DNA from 4 places in the Bacillus sp. FSL H8-0534 genome. Region 1 is predicted to be linked to each of the others. Evidence: a T-box and tRNA genes for the amino acid it is inferred to sense, from the RefSeq annotation. Region 1 holds a T-box; the other regions hold tRNA genes.
What was found. The T-box of region 1 lies ahead of lysS (lysine--tRNA ligase). A T-box ahead of a tRNA ligase gene usually reads a tRNA of that ligase, here a tRNA-Lys.
Positions count from the first base shown of each region.

Region 1 (4,348 bases):
ACTAACTGCCCGTGAAATGGAAATACTCCGTATGGCTAAAAACGGAATGACAACGAGAGAAATCGGTAAAACATTGTATTTAACAAACGGAACTGTTAGAAATTATTTATCATCTTCCATTCAAAAACTTGAAGCTGAATCAAGATTTCAAGCCATTCGTATCGCTGATGAAAAAGGATGGATATGATGTAAGATGCGGTATAGTAAAAGGGATGCTTCTTCTACATCTTTCCTCCCTTTTAAAATACAAGTTTGTTATAAGTTAATTTAAATATTATTTTTTTATATTCAAATTTCTTATATCAAAAAATGCAGTATTTTGGAAGTCTATCCTTTTCTTAAAGCAAGTACTATAATCAAATGAAAATTATAAGAAAGGAATGAGTTAACTAATGAAACAGCAAAAACAATATTGGAACGAGGTTGCACATGAAAAACAATTTACAACTCCCTTTCGATTTGATTTGTTTCAAACACATGTAAAACAAGAAGCGAGTATCTTAGACTATGGATGTGGATATGGAAGAACATTGCGTGAGTTAAGAAAAACACAGTTTACCAATCTTTATGGCGTTGACTTCTCAGAAGAAATGATTAAAAGGGCAAAATTAGACGATATGGGGATTCATTTTAGTGTCATTGAAAATAGAAACCTAGCATTTCCTGATAATTATTTTGACTCTGTACTTTTATTCGCAGTACTAACTTGTATTCATAGTGACGAAGAACAAAGAGCGATTTTAGATGAAATTAAGAGAGTCTTAAAACCTAATGGAATAATTTATATTAATGACTTTCTATTAAATCAGGACAATCGTAATTTAAAGCGATACGACCAATTTTATCAAAAATATGATATATACGGTGTATTTGAATTACCTGACGGAGCCATTTTACGCCATCATAATGAAGAACAAGTAAAGTGCTGGATGAAGGGTTTTAAACAGCTGGCATATGAGAAAGTGGAATATACAACAATGAATGGGAATCGATCCAACGGGGTAGTTTGTATAGGGAAATTAATAAAATAAAACCTTAGAACTTGGAGTATGCTATGGTGATTTATAATCAGACTAATAATAAAAACTTTACACTTGCATATCCCCTCCTTGTTAAGACAACATTCTTTACTAAAGTTAACACAGCGAAAGAAACAATGCTTTTCTTATTCAACACAGACAGAAAATAATCAAACACTTTTATAAGCCAACTATTCTTAAAACACATTTGTAAAAGCACCACACTCATTTTCCTACATAACCTTTACTATAACCACCTCTACAAGGGAGGAACTAATATGGCTCTTATTCCTTATAATGAAAGCGATGTCGATTTATTAGCACGCTTAATCCGTGCTGAGGCTGAAGGTGAAGGTAGACAAGGCGAACAGCTTGTCGGCTGCGTTGTAGTAAACCGCGTTTTTTGTGACTGCTTAGACTTTAAACAATTACGTACCGTAAGTGATGCGGTATATCAAACTCCAGGTGGATTTGAAGCTGTACAATACGGATATTTTTATCAACGTGCTCGTGACTCAGAAAAAGAAATTGCAAGACGTGTGTTACAAGGTGAATGGCGCTGGCCAGCAAGATGGTCCCTTTGGTATTTCCGGCCGACTGGTGCTTGTCCACCGGAATGGTATAATCAACCATTTGCAGGGCAATTTAAAAGCCATTGTTTTTATGAACCAATCGGGGATGAATGCCCGAAAATGTATACGCGATAATAACTTTATAAAATTCACCACATTCTATTAGTTACAACCTTAAGAATTCAAGGACGCGCATATACAAGTCCTTGAATTCTTAGTTATACTATTAATCACCTCAAACACAGCTTGATAATATAATTTGTGTTTGAGTTAGTATTCTACTCTACTTAGTTACAAAAATCCAATAAGGACACTATTTTCTCGGCACCTATTACAGATATAAGTAACGGTATCCGTGGACCACTTGGCTGATTGATAACAAGTCTATAAATGATTCTAAAAAGTAATTTTTGATTCTCTTTCATTATCTTTTTACTTTCATTATGACAAATTTCATATATCTGTTCCATTATCTTTGGACTATCCGCATTTGTAGGAACTATTTCACAAACTTCTAAAACCCACCTTTTCTGTACCTCTTCCAATGTTTCGTAAAACTCCCAATTCTTTTCTTTATTTACTTCAATCATTTTTTGCGGTTGTAAATTTCGAATCCAGTATTCCACACGATTACTTATTTTCATAATGTCAATCAAGCTATAATCTGCATCCACTTTCGCTAATATCTCTTGTAAAATATGAGTATCAAAGTTCACTAATGGCAAGACGCCTGCTACTTGATTAAATTTTGGTAAGCTGGCATTTTCATCACTAACGCCGGAAAGCCTAATTACATCACGGAACTCTTCATTATTTAACTTATTATTTTGACAACCTTCTTTATATCTTTCATACTCAGTATAATTCCGAATCACATCCTCATCCATACCAATATGAAATGCTGCATTTGGTTTATATTTTGAAAACATAAATAGAATGACTTCTGGCAAATACACATTTAATAATTCACTTGGAGTAATGATATTCCCAGCAGAACTTGACATTTTTTGATTATTACCTTTTATTCCAATGAAATCATAGGCAACATAATTCGGTGCCTCATAATTGAAAATTTTACTAGCTATCTCCTTTGAAACATTATAACTACCTGTTTCGGCTGAATGATCTCTCCCACCCGGTTCAAAAATCACATCTTCTATCATCCATCTCATCGGCCAATCAATTTTCCAATTTAATTTCATGTGACTCGTTTGCGTTACTGATAATACATTATGACTCCCACATTCACACTCATATCGGATTGTTTCCGATGTTTCATCAAAATTTGTTATTTTTGTTGAATCTTTCCCGCATTGCTCACAATATAGCGTAATTGGATAAAAAATCTCCCGCTCATCTTCAGATGGTTCACTCGTTTTGAATTTCATTAATACGTCGTAGATTTCTTTTCTTCTTTTTAATGCTTGAAGTATATGTTGATTATATCTCCCAGTTCTATATTCTTCATGTTGATAAATAAACTCCACATCAATACCAAAAGTTTCTAATGATTTTTCAAATTCTTTTTCAAAATGCTCTGCATACGATTTATGGCAACCATATGGATCTGGAATATCACAATATGGCATACCAATATATTTCTCAAATGATGAATCAACGTTTTTCGGAACCTTTCTAAATCGGTCGTAGTCATCCCATGAAAATATAAATCGTGTCTTTTTTCCTAAATCTTGAAGTGCTCTTACAACAAAATAGGTCGTTATTATTTCTCGAAAATTACCAATATGAACAGACCCCGAAGGACTAATTCCGGATGCACATACAAACGTCTCTTTATTTGGATGTTTTTGAATAAGTTCATGCGCGATTTGATATGCCCAGTGCATATAATTCACCTCTTATTAATTTTTTATTTACTCTTCCACTTCCTTTTCAAAACAAAAAAACTCCCACCCCCAAGATTATTCATCTTGAGGACGAGAGTTGTTCACTTCGTGGTACCACCTCAGTTTATTAATATGTCACCATATTAATCTCTTCAGGTACGGCAATCATTTGCTTATACCCTATCTCTATAACGGGAGAACCCGTCGCATTATCCCTAAACAAGTTAGTTCTATGCGCAGCTCCAAGTCTTTTTTCATTAAGATTTTTACCCCTCCTTCTCAGCTACCGGAGTTCTCTGTATGCAATCATTCTTAACTACTCTTCTCTTCATTGCCACTTTTGTTATAAGTTATTTTCCATATAATAATTTATAATGTTATCGTTGTCAAATTTCTCCAAATTAAAGGGTTTGCTACCATTTTCATCGAATATATATAGGTTATCTTTATAGAAAGGAGAAAAATACATTGTTAGGAAAATTAGAATTAGTTATCGATGCTAAAGCAAACTTAGGAGAAGGCCCTTGTTGGGATGAAGAAAAACAAATATTATACTGGGTTGATATTTTAGGGAAAAAGGTATGCATTTATAACCCTATTACAAATATAAATCGTAAAATTTCATTAGACCAACAAATTGGATGTGTCGTTCAAGATGCATCTGGCGGAGTTATATTAGCAATGGAGCGTGGTTTCCATTCTCTTAATCTTGAAACAGAGGAATTAAAACTTATTCATAACCCGGAGTCTCACCTGCCAGAAAATCGCTTTAACGATGGAAAGTGCGATCCCGCTGGTCGCTTTTGGGCTGGCACTACCGATTTATATGGAGTCAGCGCAGCTGGTTCTTTATATTTCTTGGATACTGATTTTAGTGTAAAAAAGCAATTAGAACATGTAAATACATCCA
Region 1 covers NZ_JBBOUC010000001.1:447,875-452,222, reverse strand. Annotated here, with positions in the region: gene MHH71_RS02555 (response regulator transcription factor) at 1-187, shown strand, start outside; gene MHH71_RS02550 (class I SAM-dependent methyltransferase) at 393-1,031, shown strand; gene MHH71_RS02545 (cell wall hydrolase) at 1,298-1,726, shown strand; gene lysS (lysine--tRNA ligase) at 1,879-3,438, opposite strand; T-box leader at 3,522-3,779, opposite strand; gene MHH71_RS02535 (SMP-30/gluconolactonase/LRE family protein) at 3,907-4,348, shown strand, end outside.

Region 2 (4,348 bases), 2.5 Mb from region 1:
CCACGACGCATTTGCCCTAAGTCCATTGGAACTCCAACGATTGAAATTTCTTTCTTCATAGATAGTCTCCCCCTTTTATGCCTTCACTAAATATTTTAAATCTTTTCTATAGTCTGACTCAACTCGACATTTTTTTGTATGTATATGCACCTTATTCACCCATATCTACGTAGAAACCAATATCCTAAAGCTATTTTATGTATAAAACGAAACGCCTCCCAGGAAACCTCATTACACATGTATTCATAAATAATTGAAAGTAAAAAAACGCCTCCTATATTAGAGACGTCTTTCTGATGCTATTTTCCATACAGATGCGATATTTCGTGCGGACATTTCAATATTTTCCTTTGCTGTTATATATGCTTCCTCTAATGTCATTGGACTTGATGTGGCAGCAAACACAGCATCTATTCCTTCTTTATAAACTGAAATGTGATTAGGGAGCACGGAACCCCCAATAGCTATAACGGGTATATGAAGTTTCTTTGCCCGTCTAGCAATTCCAACTGGAGCTTTTCCATAAGCTGTTTGTACATCTATCCTTCCTTCACCTGTAAGAACTAGATCCGCTTCTTTTATATGTTCATCAAAATTTGTATAATCTAATACAATTTCAATTCCTTTTCTTAATTCCCCTTGTAGTACAGCAGCAACAGCAGCGCCTAATCCCCCCGCAGCTCCTGCACCTGCAATCTCTTCCACATCAATATGTAAATATTTTTTTAATACATGGGCATAACGCTTTAAGTTATCATCTAACTGTGCAATCATTTCTGCACTTGCTCCCTTTTGTTTTGCAAATACAAAAGATGCTCCTTTTTGTCCTGTCAAAGGATTATCTACATCACACGCCGCTTCTAGTTTTACATGTGCTAAACGAGAATCCAACTTCAATAAATCTAAAGAATCAATAGAATGTAAATTTCCACCGACAGGTTCTATTACTCGTCCATCTTTCTCTAAAAATTTTACACCTAAGGCAGAGAGCATTCCGGCACCCCCATCGTTCGTAGCACTTCCGCCAAGACCTAAAATGATGTGCTGTACGCCTTTATCCAGTGCATCTAATATAAGCTCTCCCGTTCCTTTTGTTGTTGTAATAAGAGGATTTCGCTTTTTAACTGAAACATGCTGTAATCCTGATGCTGCTGCCATTTCAATAAACGCTGTTCTTTTGTCTTGAGAAATGCCGTAAAATGCTTCTACACGCTCACCAAGTGGACCTGTTACATGAAGTGGAATAATCTTTCCCCCTGTAGCATCAACAAGGGACTGGACTGTACCTTCTCCTCCATCTCCAATCGGGACTTTTACATACTCAGCTTCAGGAAAAATTTTAGTAAATCCTTTTTCAATAGCCTTACATACCTCTATCGCTCGTAAGCTTTCTTTATATGAATCAGATGCAATAACAATTTTCAACACCGATCCCTCCATTCCCCTTATTCCAACACACTTCAATTCAAATGGTATATTTCACTCTATCTTTCTATTGTAAACGAAATGAATGGAAACTCATCCTTATTAAGCAAGATAGACAAAAAACCTTACATCAAAAGATGTAAGGTTTTTTCTAATTTATAATGGAGCCTAGCGGGATCGAACCGCTGACCTCCTGCGTGCAAGGCAGGCGCTCTCCCAGCTGAGCTAAGGCCCCGAAGTAAAAAAGCGGAAGACGGGATTCGAACCCGCGACCCCAACCTTGGCAAGGTTGTATTCTACCACTGAACTACTTCCGCGAAAATGGTGAGCCATGAAGGACTCGAACCTTCGACCCTCTGATTAAAAGTCAGATGCTCTACCAACTGAGCTAATGGCTCGTAAATGGCTGGGCTAGCTGGATTCGAACCAGCGCATGACGGAGTCAAAGTCCGTTGCCTTACCGCTTGGCTATAGCCCATTAATATTTACTAGTATGGTTGTCTTTTCAAAAAAATAAACCTTTTCAGGTTGTTTTTTTGAAAATGGTGGAGGGGGGCAGATTCGAACTGCCGAACCCGAAGGAGCGGATTTACAGTCCGCCGCGTTTAGCCACTTCGCTACCCCTCCGACATTATAAAATATATGGTGGAGGATGACGGGATCGAACCGCCGACCCCCTGCTTGTAAGGCAGGTGCTCTCCCAGCTGAGCTAATCCTCCAAAAGTGGTGACCCGTACGGGATTCGAACCCGTGTTACCGCCGTGAAAGGGCGGTGTCTTAACCACTTGACCAACGGGCCAAAAAAAATTAAAACTGTTCCCAAGCTTCCAACCGGGCTTGAACCGGTGACCTCTTCCTTACCATGGAAGTGCTCTACCAGCTGAGCTATGGAAGCATAATGGCTCCGCAGGTAGGACTCGAACCTACGACCGATCGGTTAACAGCCGATAGCTCTACCACTGAGCTACTGCGGAATAATATTGCCTGGCAACGTCCTACTCTCACAGGGACAAGGTCCCAACTACCATCGGCGCTAGAGAGCTTAACTTCCGTGTTCGGTATGGGAACGGGTGTGACCTCTCTGCCATCATTACCAGACTTATTTCATTTGAGACAATCATTATTATACTTGATTCATTTAAAATGTCAACAAGTTTTTTTATGTTCTCTCAAAACTAGATAACATTTGCTTCATATTATATGGTTAAGTCCTCGATCTATTAGTATTCGTCAGCTCCACATGTCACCATGCTTCCACCTCGAACCTATCAACCTGATCATCTTTCAGGGATCTTACTAGCTTACGCTATGGGAAATCTCATCTTGAGGGGGGCTTCATGCTTAGATGCTTTCAGCACTTATCCCTTCCGCACATAGCTACCCAGCTATGCCCTTGGCAGAACAACTGGTACACCAGCGGTGCGTCCATCCCGGTCCTCTCGTACTAAGGACAGCTCCTCTCAAATTTCCTACGCCCACGACGGATAGGGACCGAACTGTCTCACGACGTTCTGAACCCAGCTCGCGTACCGCTTTAATGGGCGAACAGCCCAACCCTTGGGACCGACTACAGCCCCAGGATGCGATGAGCCGACATCGAGGTGCCAAACCTCCCCGTCGATGTGGACTCTTGGGGGAGATAAGCCTGTTATCCCCGGGGTAGCTTTTATCCGTTGAGCGATGGCCCTTCCATGCGGAACCACCGGATCACTAAGCCCGACTTTCGTCCCTGCTCGACTTGTAGGTCTCGCAGTCAAGCTCCCTTATGCCTTTGCACTCTACGAATGATTTCCAACCATTCTGAGGGAACCTTTGGGCGCCTCCGTTACACTTTAGGAGGCGACCGCCCCAGTCAAACTGCCCACCTGACACTGTCTCCCGGGTCGATAAGACCCGTAGGTTAGAATTTCAATACAGTCAGGGCGGTATCCCACCAGCGCCTCCACCGAAGCTAGCGCTCCGGCTTCAAAGGCTCCCGCCTATCCTGTACAAACTGTACCAAAATTCAATATCAGGCTACAGTAAAGCTCCACGGGGTCTTTCCGTCCTGTCGCGGGTAACCTGCATCTTCACAGGTACTATAATTTCACCGAGTCTCTGGTTGAGACAGTGCCCAAATCGTTACACCTTTCGTGCGGGTCGGAACTTACCCGACAAGGAATTTCGCTACCTTAGGACCGTTATAGTTACGGCCGCCGTTTACTGGGGCTTCAGTTCAGAGCTTCGCTTACGCTAACCCCTCTCCTTAACCTTCCAGCACCGGGCAGGTGTCAGCCCCTATACTTCGCCTTACGGCTTCGCAGAGACCTGTGTTTTTGCTAAACAGTCGCTTGGGCCTATTCACTGCGGCTTTCCGTTAAGAAAGCACCCCTTCTCCCGAAGTTACGGGGTCATTTTGCCGAGTTCCTTAACCAGAGTTCTCTCGCACACCTTAGGATTCTCTCCTCGCCTACCTGTGTCGGTTTGCGGTACAGGCACCTTTTATCTCGCTAGAAGCTTTTCTTGGCAGCGGGGAATCAAAGACTTCGCTCCATAAGGAGCTTCCCCATCACAGCTCAGCCTTCACGATAAGCGGATTTGCCTACTTATCAGCCTAACTGCTTGGACGTGCACAACCAATCGCACGCTTCTTCTATCCTTCTGCGTCCCTCCATTGCTCAAACGATAAAGAGGTGGTACAGGAATATCAACCTGTTGTCCATCGCCTACGCCTGTCGGCCTCGGCTTAGGTCCTGACTAACCCTGAGCGGACGAGCCTTCCTCAGGAAACCTTAGGCATTCGGTGGACGGGATTCTCACCCGTCTTTCGCTACTCATACCGGCATTCTCACTTCTAAGCGCTCCACCAGTCCTTACGGTCTGACTTCACTGCCCTTAGAACGCTCCCCTACCACTGATACCATAGGTATCAATTCGCAGCTTC
Region 2 covers NZ_JBBOUC010000001.1:2,961,098-2,965,445, forward strand. Annotated here, with positions in the region: gene rocF (arginase) at 1-59, opposite strand, end outside; gene MHH71_RS15075 (glycerate kinase) at 280-1,425, opposite strand; tRNA gene MHH71_RS15080 (tRNA-Ala) at 1,588-1,660, opposite strand; tRNA gene MHH71_RS15085 (tRNA-Gly) at 1,671-1,742, opposite strand; tRNA gene MHH71_RS15090 (tRNA-Lys) at 1,748-1,823, opposite strand; tRNA gene MHH71_RS15095 (tRNA-Gln) at 1,829-1,903, opposite strand; tRNA gene MHH71_RS15100 (tRNA-Tyr) at 1,969-2,052, opposite strand; tRNA gene MHH71_RS15105 (tRNA-Val) at 2,069-2,144, opposite strand; tRNA gene MHH71_RS15110 (tRNA-Glu) at 2,150-2,224, opposite strand; tRNA gene MHH71_RS15115 (tRNA-Thr) at 2,248-2,320, opposite strand; tRNA gene MHH71_RS15120 (tRNA-Asn) at 2,325-2,399, opposite strand; rRNA gene rrf (5S ribosomal RNA) at 2,408-2,523, opposite strand; rRNA gene MHH71_RS15130 (23S ribosomal RNA) at 2,626-4,348, opposite strand, start outside.
Region 2: it has a tRNA-Lys gene. The T-box ahead of lysS (lysine--tRNA ligase) is inferred to sense a tRNA for this amino acid. The anticodon was not compared.

Region 3 (4,348 bases), 3.3 Mb from region 1:
CTGAGCTGTGATGGGGAAGCTCCTTATGGAGCGAAGTCTTTGATTCCCCGCTGCCAAGAAAAGCTTCTAGCGAGATAAAAGGTGCCTGTACCGCAAACCGACACAGGTAGGCGAGGAGAGAATCCTAAGGTGTGCGAGAGAACTCTGGTTAAGGAACTCGGCAAAATGACCCCGTAACTTCGGGAGAAGGGGTGCTTTCTTAACGGAAAGCCGCAGTGAATAGGCCCAAGCGACTGTTTAGCAAAAACACAGGTCTCTGCGAAGCCGTAAGGCGAAGTATAGGGGCTGACACCTGCCCGGTGCTGGAAGGTTAAGGAGAGGGGTTAGCGTAAGCGAAGCTCTGAACTGAAGCCCCAGTAAACGGCGGCCGTAACTATAACGGTCCTAAGGTAGCGAAATTCCTTGTCGGGTAAGTTCCGACCCGCACGAAAGGTGTAACGATTTGGGCACTGTCTCAACCAGAGACTCGGTGAAATTATAGTACCTGTGAAGATGCAGGTTACCCGCGACAGGACGGAAAGACCCCGTGGAGCTTTACTGTAGCCTGATATTGAATTTTGGTACAGTTTGTACAGGATAGGCGGGAGCCTTTGAAGCCGGAGCGCTAGCTTCGGTGGAGGCGCTGGTGGGATACCGCCCTGACTGTATTGAAATTCTAACCTACGGGTCTTATCGACCCGGGAGACAGTGTCAGGTGGGCAGTTTGACTGGGGCGGTCGCCTCCTAAAGTGTAACGGAGGCGCCCAAAGGTTCCCTCAGAATGGTTGGAAATCATTCGTAGAGTGCAAAGGCATAAGGGAGCTTGACTGCGAGACCTACAAGTCGAGCAGGGACGAAAGTCGGGCTTAGTGATCCGGTGGTTCCGCATGGAAGGGCCATCGCTCAACGGATAAAAGCTACCCCGGGGATAACAGGCTTATCTCCCCCAAGAGTCCACATCGACGGGGAGGTTTGGCACCTCGATGTCGGCTCATCGCATCCTGGGGCTGTAGTCGGTCCCAAGGGTTGGGCTGTTCGCCCATTAAAGCGGTACGCGAGCTGGGTTCAGAACGTCGTGAGACAGTTCGGTCCCTATCCGTCGTGGGCGTAGGAAATTTGAGAGGAGCTGTCCTTAGTACGAGAGGACCGGGATGGACGCACCGCTGGTGTACCAGTTGTTCTGCCAAGGGCATAGCTGGGTAGCTATGTGCGGAAGGGATAAGTGCTGAAAGCATCTAAGCATGAAGCCCCCCTCAAGATGAGATTTCCCATAGCGTAAGCTAGTAAGATCCCTGAAAGATGATCAGGTTGATAGGTTCGAGGTGGAAGCATGGTGACATGTGGAGCTGACGAATACTAATAGATCGAGGACTTAACCATATAATATGAAGCAAATGTTATCTAGTTTTGAGAGAACATAAAAAAACTTGTTGACATTTTAAATGAATCAAGTATAATAATGATTGTCTCAAATGAAATAAGTCTGGTAATGATGGCAGAGAGGTCACACCCGTTCCCATACCGAACACGGAAGTTAAGCTCTCTAGCGCCGATGGTAGTTGGGGCCTTGTCCCTGTGAGAGTAGGACGTTGCCAGGCAAATGGAGGATTAGCTCAGCTGGGAGAGCACCTGCCTTACAAGCAGGGGGTCGGCGGTTCGATCCCGTCATCCTCCACCATATATTGCCGGCTTAGCTCAATTGGTAGAGCAACTGACTTGTAATCAGTAGGTTGGGGGTTCAAGTCCTCTAGCCGGCACCAGCAACTATGGCGGTTGTGGCGAAGTGGTTAACGCACCGGATTGTGGCTCCGGCATTCGTGGGTTCGATTCCCATCAGTCGCCCCATTTTTTCTTAAAAAATTATATTATGCGGGTGTGGCGGAATTGGCAGACGCACCAGACTTAGGATCTGGCGCCTTTGGCGTGGGGGTTCGACTCCCTTCACCCGCACTTTTAATAAAATATCTCATACATGTCTTGCGGAAGTAGTTCAGTGGTAGAATACAACCTTGCCAAGGTTGGGGTCGCGGGTTCGAATCCCGTCTTCCGCTCCAATTTTCAATATGACATGCCGGGGTGGCGGAACAGGCAGACGCACAGGACTTAAAATCCTGCGGTGGGTGACCACCGTGCGGGTTCGACCCCCGCCCTCGGCACCATATGCGCCCGTAGCTCAATTGGATAGAGCGTTTGACTACGGATCAAAAGGTTAGGGGTTCGAGTCCTCTCGGGCGCGCTTTTATTAACGGGAAGTGGCTCAGCTTGGTAGAGCACCTGGTTTGGGACCAGGGGGTCGCAGGTTCAAATCCTGTCTTCCCGATATTTTTAAAACATGGGGCCTTAGCTCAGCTGGGAGAGCGCCTGCCTTGCACGCAGGAGGTCAGCGGTTCGATCCCGCTAGGCTCCACTTATAACTTTATTATGGCGGTGTAGCTCAGCTGGCTAGAGCGTACGGTTCATACCCGTGAGGTCGGGGGTTCGATCCCCTCCGCCGCTACCATAAGGGACCTTTAGCTCAGCTGGTTAGAGCAGACGGCTCATAACCGTCCGGTCGTAGGTTCGAGTCCTACAAGGTCCACCATTTAAAGTAAATTCCCTGGAGGTATACCCAAGTCTGGCTGAAGGGATCGGTCTTGAAAACCGACAGGCGGCGAGAGTCGCGCGGGGGTTCGAATCCCTCTACCTCCTCCATTTTTTTAAAAGAATATTGTATCGTCGCGGGGTGGAGCAGTCTGGTAGCTCGTCGGGCTCATAACCCGAAGGTCGCAGGTTCAAATCCTGTCCCCGCAACCAATGGTCCCGTGGTGTAGTGGTTAACATGCCTGCCTGTCACGCAGGAGATCGCCGGTTCGACCCCGGTCGGGACCGCCATTTTACATAAAGGCTCGGTAGCTCAGTCGGTAGAGCAGAGGACTGAAAATCCTCGTGTCGGCGGTTCGATTCCGTCCCGAGCCACCATTTTGAAATAGCAAGCCGGCTTAGCTCAATTGGTAGAGCAACTGACTTGTAATCAGTAGGTTGGGGGTTCAAGTCCTCTAGCCGGCACCACTTTCAAAATGAGCCATTAGCTCAGTTGGTAGAGCATCTGACTTTTAATCAGAGGGTCGAAGGTTCGAGTCCTTCATGGCTCACCATTTTAGTTTCATGCGGGTGTAGTTTAGTGGTAAAACAAGAGCCTTCCAAGCTCTGGTCGAGAGTTCGATTCTCTTCACCCGCTTTTTCCATTGGGGGCCTATAGCTCAGCTGGTTAGAGCGCACGCCTGATAAGCGTGAGGTCGATGGTTCGAGTCCATTTAGGCCCACCATTATTCCGCAGTAGCTCAGTGGTAGAGCTATCGGCTGTTAACCGATCGGTCGTAGGTTCGAGTCCTACCTGCGGAGCCATATTATATAGAGAAGTACCCAAGTGGCTCAAGGGGCTCCCCTGCTAAGGGAGTAGATCGCTAACGCGGTGCGAGGGTTCGAATCCCTTCTTCTCTGCCAGAAACTGGCCCGTTGGTCAAGTGGTTAAGACACCGCCCTTTCACGGCGGTAACACGGGTTCGAATCCCGTACGGGTCATACTTAAAGAGATAGCATAATGTGCTATCTCTTTTTGTTTATAATGATATTTTCTTCAAGAAAAAGCAGACTTATCAAAGTCTGCTTTTTTTATTAAAATTGATAATTTTTGTATACTTTTTTCTTTTTGAGGCGTCTAACTAATAGAAAGGAGAGAGCAATGGCATATGAAAAAGTTGAAGAAATAATTATACAAACGTCTAAGAATATTTATAGATATCTTCTTAAAATCGGTGTAAATGCAGTGGAAGCGGAAAATATTGTTCAAGATACAATCTATAAAGCATTGTTATCTATACCAATGAATAAAAATTAACCAATATTATCATGTCAGCAATATATAAGAGTTTGTATAAAATGAAGAATCGTTCCTTTTGTAACAGAAAGAATTATAACAAATCATATATTTTTATATTGGAACACGCTATAGAATGGAGTGATAGTATGGATTTTGAAACTTTGTATCGAACGTATCAATCCTTAGTTTACTCTGTTGCATACCGCCTGCTTGGCTCTGTTAGTGATGCAGAGGATGTTGCACAGGATATACTCATTAAAAGTCAGCATATGGAGCAAGAACAAATTAGAAATATGAAAGCATATTTAATTAAGGTGACAACAAACCATTGTTTGAATGTACTACAGTCTGCGCGGAAACAGAGAGAAATGTATACAGGAGAATGGCTTCCTGAGCCAGAGATAGATACGGAGAAATTAAATCCAATGGAAACACTACTGCAAACCGAAAGAGTATCCTATGCATTTCTTGTACTGTTAGAGAAGTTAACACCTGTTGAAAGAGCTATAT
Region 3 covers NZ_JBBOUC010000001.1:3,793,021-3,797,368, forward strand. Annotated here, with positions in the region: rRNA gene MHH71_RS19130 (23S ribosomal RNA) at 1-1,359, shown strand, start outside; rRNA gene rrf (5S ribosomal RNA) at 1,462-1,577, shown strand; tRNA gene MHH71_RS19140 (tRNA-Val) at 1,582-1,657, shown strand; tRNA gene MHH71_RS19145 (tRNA-Thr) at 1,664-1,739, shown strand; tRNA gene MHH71_RS19150 (tRNA-His) at 1,749-1,824, shown strand; tRNA gene MHH71_RS19155 (tRNA-Leu) at 1,849-1,929, shown strand; tRNA gene MHH71_RS19160 (tRNA-Gly) at 1,959-2,033, shown strand; tRNA gene MHH71_RS19165 (tRNA-Leu) at 2,050-2,138, shown strand; tRNA gene MHH71_RS19170 (tRNA-Arg) at 2,142-2,215, shown strand; tRNA gene MHH71_RS19175 (tRNA-Pro) at 2,226-2,299, shown strand; tRNA gene MHH71_RS19180 (tRNA-Ala) at 2,314-2,386, shown strand; tRNA gene MHH71_RS19185 (tRNA-Met) at 2,403-2,479, shown strand; tRNA gene MHH71_RS19190 (tRNA-Ile) at 2,484-2,560, shown strand; tRNA gene MHH71_RS19195 (tRNA-Ser) at 2,578-2,670, shown strand; tRNA gene MHH71_RS19200 (tRNA-Met) at 2,696-2,772, shown strand; tRNA gene MHH71_RS19205 (tRNA-Asp) at 2,775-2,850, shown strand; tRNA gene MHH71_RS19210 (tRNA-Phe) at 2,862-2,937, shown strand; tRNA gene MHH71_RS19215 (tRNA-Thr) at 2,952-3,027, shown strand; tRNA gene MHH71_RS19220 (tRNA-Lys) at 3,038-3,113, shown strand; tRNA gene MHH71_RS19225 (tRNA-Gly) at 3,126-3,196, shown strand; tRNA gene MHH71_RS19230 (tRNA-Ile) at 3,208-3,284, shown strand; tRNA gene MHH71_RS19235 (tRNA-Asn) at 3,289-3,363, shown strand; tRNA gene MHH71_RS19240 (tRNA-Ser) at 3,372-3,462, shown strand; tRNA gene MHH71_RS19245 (tRNA-Glu) at 3,469-3,540, shown strand; gene MHH71_RS19250 (hypothetical protein) at 3,701-3,856, shown strand; gene MHH71_RS19255 (RNA polymerase sigma-70 factor) at 3,985-4,348, shown strand, end outside.
Region 3: it has a tRNA-Lys gene. The T-box ahead of lysS (lysine--tRNA ligase) is inferred to sense a tRNA for this amino acid. The anticodon was not compared.

Region 4 (4,348 bases), 1.9 Mb from region 1:
AGTCGAGTGACTCTGCGCCGAAAATGTACCGGGGCTAAATACACCACCGAAGCTGCGAATTGATACCTATGGTATCAGTGGTAGGGGAGCGTTCTAAGGGCAGTGAAGTCAGACCGTAAGGACTGGTGGAGCGCTTAGAAGTGAGAATGCCGGTATGAGTAGCGAAAGACGGGTGAGAATCCCGTCCACCGAATGCCTAAGGTTTCCTGAGGAAGGCTCGTCCGCTCAGGGTTAGTCAGGACCTAAGCCGAGGCCGACAGGCGTAGGCGATGGACAACAGGTTGATATTCCTGTACCACCTCTTTATCGTTTGAGCAATGGAGGGACGCAGAAGGATAGAAGAAGCGTGCGATTGGTTGTGCACGTCCAAGCAGTTAGGCTGATAAGTAGGCAAATCCGCTTATCGTGAAGGCTGAGCTGTGATGGGGAAGCTCCTTATGGAGCGAAGTCTTTGATTCCCCGCTGCCAAGAAAAGCTTCTAGCGAGATAAAAGGTGCCTGTACCGCAAACCGACACAGGTAGGCGAGGAGAGAATCCTAAGGTGTGCGAGAGAACTCTGGTTAAGGAACTCGGCAAAATGACCCCGTAACTTCGGGAGAAGGGGTGCTTTCTTAACGGAAAGCCGCAGTGAATAGGCCCAAGCGACTGTTTAGCAAAAACACAGGTCTCTGCGAAGCCGTAAGGCGAAGTATAGGGGCTGACACCTGCCCGGTGCTGGAAGGTTAAGGAGAGGGGTTAGCGTAAGCGAAGCTCTGAACTGAAGCCCCAGTAAACGGCGGCCGTAACTATAACGGTCCTAAGGTAGCGAAATTCCTTGTCGGGTAAGTTCCGACCCGCACGAAAGGTGTAACGATTTGGGCACTGTCTCAACCAGAGACTCGGTGAAATTATAGTACCTGTGAAGATGCAGGTTACCCGCGACAGGACGGAAAGACCCCGTGGAGCTTTACTGTAGCCTGATATTGAATTTTGGTACAGTTTGTACAGGATAGGCGGGAGCCTTTGAAGCCGGAGCGCTAGCTTCGGTGGAGGCGCTGGTGGGATACCGCCCTGACTGTATTGAAATTCTAACCTACGGGTCTTATCGACCCGGGAGACAGTGTCAGGTGGGCAGTTTGACTGGGGCGGTCGCCTCCTAAAGTGTAACGGAGGCGCCCAAAGGTTCCCTCAGAATGGTTGGAAATCATTCGTAGAGTGCAAAGGCATAAGGGAGCTTGACTGCGAGACCTACAAGTCGAGCAGGGACGAAAGTCGGGCTTAGTGATCCGGTGGTTCCGCATGGAAGGGCCATCGCTCAACGGATAAAAGCTACCCCGGGGATAACAGGCTTATCTCCCCCAAGAGTCCACATCGACGGGGAGGTTTGGCACCTCGATGTCGGCTCATCGCATCCTGGGGCTGTAGTCGGTCCCAAGGGTTGGGCTGTTCGCCCATTAAAGCGGTACGCGAGCTGGGTTCAGAACGTCGTGAGACAGTTCGGTCCCTATCCGTCGTGGGCGTAGGAAATTTGAGAGGAGCTGTCCTTAGTACGAGAGGACCGGGATGGACGCACCGCTGGTGTACCAGTTGTTCTGCCAAGGGCATAGCTGGGTAGCTATGTGCGGAAGGGATAAGTGCTGAAAGCATCTAAGCATGAAGCCCCCCTCAAGATGAGATTTCCCATAGCGTAAGCTAGTAAGATCCCTGAAAGATGATCAGGTTGATAGGTTCGAGGTGGAAGCATGGTGACATGTGGAGCTGACGAATACTAATAGATCGAGGACTTAACCATATAATATGAAGCAAATGTTATCTAGTTTTGAGAGAACATAAAAAAACTTATTGACTTTTTTAATCAATTAAGTATAATAGTGTTTGTCTCAAGTGAATATAGTCTGGTAATGATGGCAGAGAGGTCACACCCGTTCCCATACCGAACACGGAAGTTAAGCTCTCTAGCGCCGATGGTAGTTGGGGCCTTGCCCCTGTGAGAGTAGGACGTTGCCAGGCAAATGGAGGATTAGCTCAGCTGGGAGAGCACCTGCCTTACAAGCAGGGGGTCGGCGGTTCGATCCCGTCATCCTCCACCATATAATGTCGGAGGGGTAGCGAAGTGGCTAAACGCGGCGGACTGTAAATCCGCTCCTTCGGGTTCGGCAGTTCGAATCTGCCCCCCTCCACCATTCTTAATTAATGGGCTATAGCCAAGCGGTAAGGCAACGGACTTTGACTCCGTCATGCGCTGGTTCGAATCCAGCTAGCCCAGCCATTAAGAGCCATTAGCTCAGTTGGTAGAGCATCTGACTTTTAATCAGAGGGTCGAAGGTTCGAGTCCTTCATGGCTCACCATTCTTTAAAAAAATATGCGGGTGTGGCGGAATTGGCAGACGCACCAGACTTAGGATCTGGCGCCTTTGGCGTGGGGGTTCGACTCCCTTCACCCGCACTTTTAATAAAATATCTCATACATGTCTTGCGGAAGTAGTTCAGTGGTAGAATACAACCTTGCCAAGGTTGGGGTCGCGGGTTCGAATCCCGTCTTCCGCTCCAATTTTCAATATGACATGCCGGGGTGGCGGAACAGGCAGACGCACAGGACTTAAAATCCTGCGGTGGGTGACCACCGTGCGGGTTCGACCCCCGCCCTCGGCACCATATGCGCCCGTAGCTCAATTGGATAGAGCGTTTGACTACGGATCAAAAGGTTAGGGGTTCGAGTCCTCTCGGGCGCGCTTTTATTAACGGGAAGTGGCTCAGCTTGGTAGAGCACCTGGTTTGGGACCAGGGGGTCGCAGGTTCAAATCCTGTCTTCCCGATATTTTTAAAACATGGGGCCTTAGCTCAGCTGGGAGAGCGCCTGCCTTGCACGCAGGAGGTCAGCGGTTCGATCCCGCTAGGCTCCACTTTGGTTATTTATTGGAGGTATACCCAAGTCTGGCTGAAGGGATCGGTCTTGAAAACCGACAGGCGGCGAGAGTCGCGCGGGGGTTCGAATCCCTCTACCTCCTCCATTTTATAATAATTAAAATGGAATGATTGGATAGTTAATAAAAACTATTAGATGTACAAAGATAACTAAAAGATATAATTAATATTTATTTCATGGAGGTATACCCAAGTTCGGCTGAAGGGATCGGTCTTGAAAACCGACAGGCGGCGAGAGTCGCGCGGGGGTTCGAATCCCTCTACCTCCTCCATTTTTTAAAATAATATAATACCGTCGCGGGGTGGAGCAGTTCGGTAGCTCGTCGGGCTCATAACCCGAAGGTCGCAGGTTCAAATCCTGTCCCCGCAACCAAATGGTCCCGTGGTGTAGTGGTTAACATGCCTGCCTGTCACGCAGGAGATCGCCGGTTCGACCCCGGTCGGGACCGCCATTTATATAAAGGCTCGGTAGCTCAGTCGGTAGAGCAGAGGACTGAAAATCCTCGTGTCGGCGGTTCGATTCCGTCCCGAGCCATATTTTTTTTTGACAAGCCGGCTTAGCTCAATTGGTAGAGCAACTGACTTGTAATCAGTAGGTTGGGGGTTCAAGTCCTCTAGCCGGCACCACTTAGGGGCATAGTTTAAAGGTAGAACAGAGGTCTCCAAAACCTCCAGTGTGGGTTCGATTCCTACTGCCCCTGTAAGAAATATGGGCCTATAGCTCAGCTGGTTAGAGCGCACGCCTGATAAGCGTGAGGTCGATGGTTCGAGTCCATTTAGGCCCACCATATTCCGCAGTAGCTCAGTGGTAGAGCTATCGGCTGTTAACCGATCGGTCGTAGGTTCGAGTCCTACCTGCGGAGCCATGGCCCGTTGGTCAAGCGGTTAAGACACCGCCCTTTCACGGCGGTAACACGGGTTCGAATCCCGTACGGGTCATAAAAAAGAGTCAGCAATTAGCTGGCTCTTTTTTTCTTATGAAAAATATAATGTGAAGTTACGTTCTTTTCTAATATACGATATCGTCAATCCAAAATCCCTCTATTTATTATGAAATAAATAGAGGGATTTTGGAAAAACTATAGTATGTATAAAAAGGAGGGAATAGAGCTACATGACAACAGTTAGAGAATTTATGAGTACCGATATTGTGCAATGTACACCGCTAGATAATGTATATGAAGCTGCTGTGAAAATGAAAGAAGAGGCCATTGGGATGATTCCAATTGTAGAGAATAATCAAGTGGTTGGTCTTGTCACAGATCGTGATTTAGTTGTTCGTGGAATTGCTGAGAAACATCCTGGGTCTAATAAAATTACAAATGTCATGACAACAGAAATTGTTTCCGTATCTCCTGATGACCCTATTGAAAATGCTACAGAGTTAATGGCACAGCATCAAATCAGGAGACTACCTGTAGTTGAGAATGGAGAGCTTGTTGGG
Region 4 covers NZ_JBBOUC010000001.1:2,367,878-2,372,225, reverse strand. Annotated here, with positions in the region: rRNA gene MHH71_RS12290 (23S ribosomal RNA) at 1-1,771, shown strand, start outside; rRNA gene rrf (5S ribosomal RNA) at 1,874-1,989, shown strand; tRNA gene MHH71_RS12280 (tRNA-Val) at 1,994-2,069, shown strand; tRNA gene MHH71_RS12275 (tRNA-Tyr) at 2,079-2,162, shown strand; tRNA gene MHH71_RS12270 (tRNA-Gln) at 2,174-2,248, shown strand; tRNA gene MHH71_RS12265 (tRNA-Lys) at 2,253-2,328, shown strand; tRNA gene MHH71_RS12260 (tRNA-Leu) at 2,345-2,425, shown strand; tRNA gene MHH71_RS12255 (tRNA-Gly) at 2,455-2,529, shown strand; tRNA gene MHH71_RS12250 (tRNA-Leu) at 2,546-2,634, shown strand; tRNA gene MHH71_RS12245 (tRNA-Arg) at 2,638-2,711, shown strand; tRNA gene MHH71_RS12240 (tRNA-Pro) at 2,722-2,795, shown strand; tRNA gene MHH71_RS12235 (tRNA-Ala) at 2,810-2,882, shown strand; tRNA gene MHH71_RS12230 (tRNA-Ser) at 2,898-2,990, shown strand; tRNA gene MHH71_RS12225 (tRNA-Ser) at 3,084-3,176, shown strand; tRNA gene MHH71_RS12220 (tRNA-Met) at 3,201-3,277, shown strand; tRNA gene MHH71_RS12215 (tRNA-Asp) at 3,281-3,356, shown strand; tRNA gene MHH71_RS12210 (tRNA-Phe) at 3,367-3,439, shown strand; tRNA gene MHH71_RS12205 (tRNA-Thr) at 3,456-3,531, shown strand; tRNA gene MHH71_RS12200 (tRNA-Trp) at 3,535-3,605, shown strand; tRNA gene MHH71_RS12195 (tRNA-Ile) at 3,616-3,692, shown strand; tRNA gene MHH71_RS12190 (tRNA-Asn) at 3,696-3,770, shown strand; tRNA gene MHH71_RS12185 (tRNA-Glu) at 3,772-3,843, shown strand; gene MHH71_RS12180 (CBS domain-containing protein) at 4,019-4,348, shown strand, end outside.
Region 4: it has a tRNA-Lys gene. The T-box ahead of lysS (lysine--tRNA ligase) is inferred to sense a tRNA for this amino acid. The anticodon was not compared.